Regions from separate parts of the Sinobacterium norvegicum genome, predicted to be linked through region 2. Evidence: predicted binding sites of a transcription regulator. Region 2 holds the regulator's gene; the other holds the start of a gene.
The links. Region 2 encodes FNR, which switches genes on or off when oxygen is low (the NO sensors DNR and NnrR bind a similar motif). Its sites were predicted from a motif close to TTGATNNNNATCAA; they were not measured.

Region 1 (4,380 bases), on a different contig from region 2:
AGCATCCCCCCAGCTATAAACAACCCCCTTGCAACGATATAGGTAATGCTCTAAGCCATGGTACATCGGCATCGTAGGATTGTTGCTGGTAACACCTAAAATGCCATCCTTATTGCCCGTACCGCCGCCAACGGTGGTGGTTATCGTGGAATCGTATTGCCAAATGCGTTTCAAGTAATCGGCGACCGCCTCAGGAGGCATGGCAATGCCAAACAGGCTGTCGGCCTTGATAGCATTCTCAGACTGATTAACTGCGGCATTGATGCGAGCAATATATGTATCGATGTTGAAGGTATCGAAAGGGGAACCAAAGGATTGCGTAAAGTCCACTATGCTATTCAACAAGGTCTGCTCCCCGTCGGCCTTAAGCATCATTAAATAGCTTTTTATTTCAGCGAGGACTCTGAAGGCAGTATTGGCATTGTTGAGCTGCTGCCTCTTTGAAGGGTTGTGCTCATACATGGCATAAAGACTGCTGGTAAAGCCGCAGACACCCCAATCCGCATTGGCATTACCCATTGATTTTCTTGCACTGGAAGGCATAGGAACTCCGTTTCTATATGACTGATGAGAAAATAAGAAGCATTCGTTGCTTCATTTTCAATGGAGTTAAATCTATAGCGAGGATTTGTTATGGTCAATGAATTACGTGGGATATAAAATAGGGTCAGAGTGGTTTTAATTTCTATGAGTGCAGGAATAATATTTTTTAAAATCGAAGAGGCAGAGCCTGCATTCGCAGGCTAATGACGGCGCCAAAGACAACAGTCGAATGGCGCGGTTTTACTATCGCTGATCGGCTGACTGCCATAATGCATTTTGATATTTAGTCATTCGCTTCGACGCCACAGGCAATAAATACAATTTTGATTTGATCTCGTCGGTGGGGTAAATGTTCGGGTCGGTCAGTATTTCGTCATCGATTAACGGCATGGCTGAAAGGTTGATATTGGGGTACCACAAATAGTTACTGACATCGGCGATAACCTCGGGTTGCATCATGAAATTTATAAAGGTGTGGGCTGCCTCTATATTTTGTGACTGTACCGGTATTGCCAGCATATCAAACCAGTATGATGCACCTTCCTGAGGCAGCGAATATAAAATTTCAACGCCGTTGTCTGCTTCGCTGGCAATGTCTGCCGCATACATCATATTTCCTGACCAGCCAACCACCGCGCAGTATTCACCTGCGGCGAGGTCATAAATATAATCGGTGTTAAATGTGACGTAGGGAGCTATTGCCTCCAGTCGTTCTCGGGCTAGATTCTCATAGACGCTGCGATGCTTGGTGTCAGCCTCGCCGCCAAGGTAATTAATGATCAGAGGCAGTATTTCATTGGGGCTGTCGATAAAGGCAACGCCGCAATCGCTTAGTTTTTTGATGTTCTCAACTTCAAAGATCAAGCTCCAAGAATCGACAGGGGGTTGGCCATTGAAGCGCTGGTTGACCATTGCGGGATTGTAGCCGATACCAATCGTGCCCCACAGATATGGCACACCGTAATAGTTGAAGGGGTCTTTACCGGCGACTTCTGCCAGCATCGCCGGGTCAAGGTTGCTCATGTTGGGCAGCAGTTGCTTTTTTAGTGGCTTAAATAATGCCCGTTGGTTCACCAGCTGCTCAGCCATAAAGTCCAGTGCAATGACAACGATATCGTAGTCGCTGCTTTTTGATAGCAGAACATCATTGGCTTCGGACTCCTCTTCATAGGTGGTGAGATTAACCACAATGCCTGTTTGTTCGGTGAACTTGGCCAGCGTATCTTCGGCGAGATAATCAGACCAGTTATAGAGATTTAGCGATTGTTGTTCTGCGCTGGCTGTCGCTGCTGCGCAGGCTGAGCTTACGATGAACGCAGCAAAAAGATTTTTTAAAGACATTTCTCGACCTTGTTATTGTTTAATATGACGCGGATCATATAAAAAAACACGGCAATAAGCTATTACCTGAACAGGTAGGCCTTATGAAAAGTGTTAGGTTTATCGTGCTGTTAATCAGTATTTTTCAGCGAGGTGGTTGTACACCCCGCTGATATTTTTTTAGTAAGGTACGCTGTAGTCGCGGTGAGTCAGTAGATCGATACCGCAGTCCAATTCGCTGATCCAGTCGAGAAATTGGTTGATCATCTCCTTGCCCACAAAGGGGCTGCCGTGTTGGGGAACCAGCATTTCAACATCCATGTCCCGCACCATGTCGGCCCATAATTTGGCGGCTTTTTTTGAACACATATAACGTTGATGAAACCCCTTCATGGTTGCAATATGCGCCTGAAAATCACTGACGGGATGTTTTGCCATTTCCTCGGACACCATAGAGGCGCCCATATCGCCAGAAAATAAGATTTTACTGACGGGGTCGAAAAACTGGAAGTTACCCACAGAATGGAGAAAATGCGCGGGGATGCAATAGATGAAACTATCACCAAAGGGAATTTTTTCACCGCCATCGGGTAGATGAATCATGCGGCTGGTCAGATCGCGGTCCAATTTTTGAGTGACAAAATTTGAGGCAAGATGCGGCAGGAACCTACTCCAAAGTTTGCTACATACGATGGTAGCATTACTGTGCATAAGCCAGCGGGGCAACGAAGCAATGATGTCAGGATCTTGGTGGGAGGCAAAAACATAGTCAAGATCTTCAATTTTCACTCTTCCGCTTAGGGCTATCGTTAGAGGGGTATAGGTAAGATCTCCTCCTGGGTCGATGAGGGCGGCGTGTTTGTCATTAATAATGAGAAACTGGTTGGCCTGAACACCATCGCCGTGGACAAGGTTGCTGAACACCACACACTGGTGGCCGTCGCGATCGTATAGTACTTGTGCTTTATCGTTATTCATTACTTATTACTCATCCAATTTTATGCGCACAAGTTATCGGATTCCAAAAGTAAGTTGTTGATTTAAATCAATGACGCATAAAGTGTATGGTTAATCCTGTAGCCTGTTTCAATGAAAAAAAAGACAAAAAAAAGACGCCAGATTAAATCTAACGCCTTTTGTGAGCGGTAGCGTGGGTTATTTTTTCTTCATGGCGGCGGTCAGTAGTGCTGCCATGGTGCCGTTGGCTTGTGCCGGTTTCTTGTCGCCAAAGCTGCGCTGATTAGTGCCGCGGCCGCTGTCTTTGTTGGCACGTCGCTCGCCACCGCCACGTTTGTTATCCGCGGCCTCACTGGCGTTGTCACTTAGTCGCATTGAAAGACCTATACGCTTACGCGGGGCATCGACTTCCATCACCTTAACCTTGACTATATCCCCTGCTTTTACCACTTCACGGGGGTCGCTGACATAGCTATTGGACAGCGCAGAGATATGCACAAGGCCGTCTTGGTGTACGCCGATATCGACAAAGGCGCCAAAGTTGGTGACGTTGGTGACGGTTCCTTCAAGAATCATATCAGGTTGCAGGTCAGCAATTTTTTCGACCCCATCTTTGAATTCGGCGGTTTTGAACTCAGGACGAGGGTCGCGGCCAGGCTTGTCGAGTTCGCTGATAATATCGGTGACGGTAGGTAGGCCGACTGTATCAGAGGTGTAGTCTGCTGGCTTTAAGTCTCGCAGAGTGCGGCTGTCCCCTAACAGCGATTCTATTTTCCGCCCGCTTTTATCGACAATGCGTTTTACTACATCATAGGACTCGGGGTGCACTGCCGAGCTGTCAAGGGGGTTGTCACCACCGGCGATGCGGAGAAAACCCGCCGCCTGTTCGAAGGTTTTGGCGCCAAATCGGGTGACCTCTTTGAGTTGTTTGCGGTTGCTAAAAGCGCCGTTGGCATCGCGAAAGGCGACAATATTACTGGCCAGCGTTTTGTTTAAGCCTGATACACGAGTGAGCAGAGCGCTGGATGCCGTATTGACATCAACCCCGACAGCATTAACACAGTCTTCTACCACGGTATCTAGTTGACGGGCCAACGAAGACTGACTGACATCGTGCTGATACTGGCCGACACCAATAGATTTAGGGTCAATTTTGACCAGCTCTGCCAATGGATCCTGTAAGCGGTGCGCAATGGATACGGCACCACGAATGGTGACGTCAAGGTCGGGGTATTCCTGTGAGGCAAACTCTGAGGCGGAATAAATAGAGGCGCCAGCCTCGTTGACAATGACGCTTTTCAAACCCAGTGCCGGTTTGGCTTTAATAATGTCTTTGACAAAACGCTCGGTCTCGCGCGAGGCGGTACCGTTACCGATGGCGATTAGCTCGACATTATATTTTTCGGCGAGGGCAACAACTGTTTTGGCTGAATTAATAATATCGTTGCGGGGAGGCGTTGGATAGATGGCACAGTGATCTAATACCTTGCCTTGCCCGTCGACAACGGCGACTTTAACCCCGGTACGCATACCGGGGTCGAGACCAATAGTGGCTTTTTG
Region 2 (4,380 bases):
TTTGAAGCCGGTACCCACTCGTTGGGGTTGCCGTTAAATTCAGTAACACTGAATGAGGCATCAGGTGCCAGACGCTGGGAAGAGGTGCGTTTGACGTAGCTTAATTCGGCGTGGGCGGTAATGGCGCCGAGGGGGCTTTGTTCAAAAATTAAATATTCACCTGAGCCGCTGAGGCCCCAGCGCTCGTTGGGAGTCATTAAGGCATTAACAGGCGCGTAGTTGTACGTGTCGCCGCCGTTGAAGGCGCGCGTCTTGCCGGTTTTGGCATCAACAATATACTTGCTGCCTGCCAGTGATGGATCCTGGGCAGCGATTTGATCGTTGATATCACCGCTGACAGTGATCTTACGGCTGTTTGACGAGCCCTGGTTGGTGTCTGTAAAGCTGCGAGTGGCAGAGTCGTATACTGGCCAGGTAGCATTCTCGCCCCACTTTCGACTTTCCTGGATTACTTCTTCTTGCTGGTGATACTCCAGGCCAATGGCAACACCACCTTTATCGTTAGTGGTTCCCATTAAGATGGAGAGATCTTTGTTCTTGCCGTCCAAGCCATCTTCACCAGCTGTATATGCACCGCCGCCACCGACAATCTTAACGCCGTCAAAAGTTCTGCGGGTAATGATGTTAACCACACCGGCAATTGCATCGGAGCCGTAAGCTGTTGAGGCACCGTCTTTCAGAACTTCAATACGTTCAACCATTGCCATTGGAATGGTATTCAGATCAACTGCGCCTAGGTCGTCGGGGCCGCCAACAAAGCTGCTGACCTGACGGCGACCGTTAATTAGCACTAACGTACGCTTATAGCCAAGGCCGCGTAGGTTGACCATTTTGCCGCCATTATTGCCGTTGTTGGTGCTATTGCCGAGGCTGGAGCCGGTGAATTCTGGTGTCTTCATCAGAAATTCATCAATGCTGCTGGCGCTTGATTTCGCCAGATCTTCGGCGCTGTATACCGCCATTGGGCTGGATGATGAAAATTCATCACGCGAGATACGAGAGCCGGTAACAATAACTTCTTCAGTGGCTTGGGGCTGCTGTGCGTGAGCGATACTCACCGGCAGTGTTAGGGTTGATAAAAATGCACCGCTCAGCGCTAGCTTGACAGCTTGCACCATAGGCTTTTGTAGATTCATTCCAAGGTTCCTCAATGGTTTAGTGTATTTCTTCAATACAGCGAGCTTATTTTTTAGCCCTCAAGCATAACCACGAAGAGCTCATCCTCTCCCTCAAATAAAAAATGGAAATAATGTTGAAATAATGAATACCCTGTCTGTTGTGAATTGATTACAGGGCTAATGTCTGCCTATTGATAGTCGATGAAATCGGCTTTGTAGGTTTGTTAGGGTGTAGGTTGGCGGCGAGCTAGCCAACGAGAGAAGAGGGTTCTTCTTGGTTGAATTCTGGACAAAAAAAACGGCCATCTGTTAATACAGATGACCGCTTTCGAGAGCAACCCGGGGGGGTGGGCTGAAGCTTATGCTTCTTGCTGTGGAGATATGATAGAGCGTATTGCCTCAAGGTCAAGAATAGTAATCTCTTTATTGTTCACTTCGAGAATATTATTCTTTTGGAAACGGCTGAATACACGGCTGACGGTCTCGACGGTAAGCCCTAAATAGTTACCAATATCGGTACGTGACATAGGTAGTCTGAAGGAGGTTGTCGACAGCTTGCGTGCTGCATTACGGTCTGAGATAGAGAGAATCAGAGCGCTGATGCGTTCTTCAGCGGTGTTCTTACTCAGCAATGTAATCAATTGTTGATCTTGGATGATCTCCTGACTCATCAATGAGAATAGGTGACGCTGCATCGATGGGAAGCGGGTGCTAAGGCTTTCAATATCATCGAAGGGGATCTCGCAGATGGCGGCAGTTTCGAGCGCCTTGGCAGAAATACTGTGTTTATTCTGGCTGATGCCGTCCATGCCAATTATTTCACCGGGGAAGTAAAAGCCGGTGACCTGCTCTTTGCCGTCGTCAGTGAGGCGGTAGGCCTTGACGAAGCCTGAGCGGATTGCGTAGATCGAGTTGAAGTTATCGTTTTCGCGGAAGACGTGGTCACCCTTACGCAGCGGTTTGTTGCGATGAACGACGGTATCTAGGGCGTCCAAATCAGGCTCTTGCACTGCGATAGGCAGACAAATAGCGTTAAGACGACAATTACCGCATTTTGTTTGGAAGGCGCTGCCACGACAGTTAAGTGCTGTTGTGGTGTTGTCACTGAGTTGTTCAGCCATGATTGATTGCATCCGGTCTCTCTCCCTAAGCAGTCTGTTGCACTCTGTTATGAGAGTGAAGACAGGTCTGCGTGCGTCAAATTTTACTGTTCCTGCTCAATGCAGGGGTCAATCTACTACAGGGTTTTTGAAAATCGAGTACCGTCACCAATGTTGAGGTACTCATCAAAAACCATACAAAGTTGCCGAAGAAACAGGCGGCCCTTATCGCTCACAACCAGCTGCTTGTCGCTTAAGCTAATCAAGCCATCGGCTTCGAACTCGAGCAACTGTGGCCACTGATTAGAGAACAATTGCTTGAGGTCAATGTCAAACTGCTGTTCGATGGCGACAATATCAAGTTCTAGCTGACAGGCTAGAGACATAATAATTTCTCTGTGTAGTGTATTTTTTACAGTAAGAGGGTACCCTTTTACAATAGGTAATTGACCTGTCTTTACAAGCTCGTAATACTTTGTTAAGTCCTTTTCGTTTTGGCTGTAAGTATCTGAAAGTGAGGTGATTGATGATACGCCAAGGCCGATTAAATCCGTTGCCAGGCAGGTCGAGTAGCCCTGGAAATTTCGTTGTAAACGTTTATTTTTTCTCGCCTTAGCCAGCTCATCGTCGGGTTTAACAAAATGATCCATGCCAATGTAGTCGTAACCCGCCTGATCGAGAGTGGTGCCAATGTGCGCCATGATTTCCAGTTTTTCCTGCGCAGTCGGTAACGTCAGGCGGTCGATAGAGCGCTGGGTCTTGAAGCGATCGGGTAGGTGGGCGTAATTGTAAATGGACAAGCGGTCGGGGTTCAGCTTGATAACGGTGGCCAGGGTTTCGCTGAACGAGCTGACCGACTGGTGGGGCAGACCGTAAATCAAATCGAAGCTAATCGAGTCGAATTTATTGTTGCGCAGAGTATCAATCAAGTCACTGACCATCTCGACGCTTTGTTCACGGTTGATAGCTTTTTGCACCGGTGGATGAAAGTCTTGTATGCCGAGACTGACGCGGTTGAAGCCCAGGCCTTTTAATAGCGCAATATAATCGTGGTCGATGGTGCGGGGGTCGAGTTCGATGGAATATTCCCGGCTATCACTGTCGCTTAAATTGAAGTGCCTCCCCAGCATTACCATCAATTCAGTCAGCTCGGCGGGGGCTAAAAATGTCGGTGTTCCGCCACCAAAGTGGAGCTGTGTCACAGGCCGTTTGCCATGGAGCTTGCCGCGCAGGGCTATTTCTTGCTCTAGATAGCCGAGGTATTCACGACTTTTACTTCGGTCGCGGGTGACTACCTTATTACAGGCACAGTAGTAGCAAATGTTTTCACAAAAAGGAATGTGAATATAGAGCGAAATGGGTGCGATATTATCGCTGTCTTGTTCGGCTATGCTCACATATTGCTGATGCTGGAATTGGCTGCCGAATAAATTGGCTGTTGGGTAAGAGGTATATCGAGGGCCGGAAACATCGTATTTCTTAATTAGCTCACTGTCCCAAGTCGGTGTGATATTGGTCTGTGTTTCGGGCATGGGTTATCGGCTCCAGCGATGAAAAATGAACAGTTTATTATCTATGTTGGTGAATAAATAGTAATGCGCTGCATCAAGCGAAGGGCTGAAAAGCAGCATGGGTATAGCAATATCAATTCATTACGTCTATCACCTCATCTATTCAGACGAGTTTACAGTATAAAGCCCACATATTTTACAAGGATTATATCTTCTGTTCATTTTTTATTGATCCATCGCAATAACCTTATTTATTAAAGGGTTAATAATGGCCCCATTAACAGTTGGTCATATTTGGATGATATAGGGAAAAATAATGAAGACACAAATGAATACACTTTTGGTTGCTGCCATTGCCGCCGTTTCTATTGCTCCGGCTGCTCAGGCGCTGGAAGCCGGTGACATTATTGTTCGCTTTGGTGCTGCAACCGTTGCGCCAAACGTAAGTAGTGGGGAGATCAAGCTTGATGGCGCGGCGGCGGGTTTGGGTAAGGCCAGCGTTAATAACGATACACAAATAGGCTTTTCTGGCACGTATATGTTCAGCTCTAAGTGGGGCGTGGAAGTCTTGGCGGCCACACCTTTCGAGCACGATTTAACCTTCGATGGCGGCGCCATGGCCGGAGCAGACATAGGTTCTGTAAAGCATTT

Region 1: a site for FNR is predicted at 2,899-2,912, ahead of L9P87_RS09605 (oxygen-binding di-iron domain-containing protein). Genes of this name have one in related genera too.

Annotation. Positions count from the first base shown of each region.
Region 1 is NZ_CAKLPX010000002.1:129,470-133,849, forward strand. Features, by position in the region: gene L9P87_RS09595 (hypothetical protein) at 1-543, opposite strand, end outside; gene L9P87_RS09600 (extracellular solute-binding protein) at 787-1,884, opposite strand; gene L9P87_RS09605 (oxygen-binding di-iron domain-containing protein) at 2,044-2,841, opposite strand; gene L9P87_RS09610 (Tex family protein) at 3,019-4,380, opposite strand, start outside.
Region 2 is NZ_CAKLPX010000001.1:1,056,965-1,061,344, reverse strand. Features, by position in the region: gene L9P87_RS04660 (TonB-dependent receptor plug domain-containing protein) at 1-1,136, opposite strand, end outside; gene fnr (fumarate/nitrate reduction transcriptional regulator Fnr) at 1,478-2,239, opposite strand; gene hemN (oxygen-independent coproporphyrinogen III oxidase) at 2,356-3,750, opposite strand; gene L9P87_RS04645 (OmpW/AlkL family protein) at 4,046-4,380, shown strand, end outside.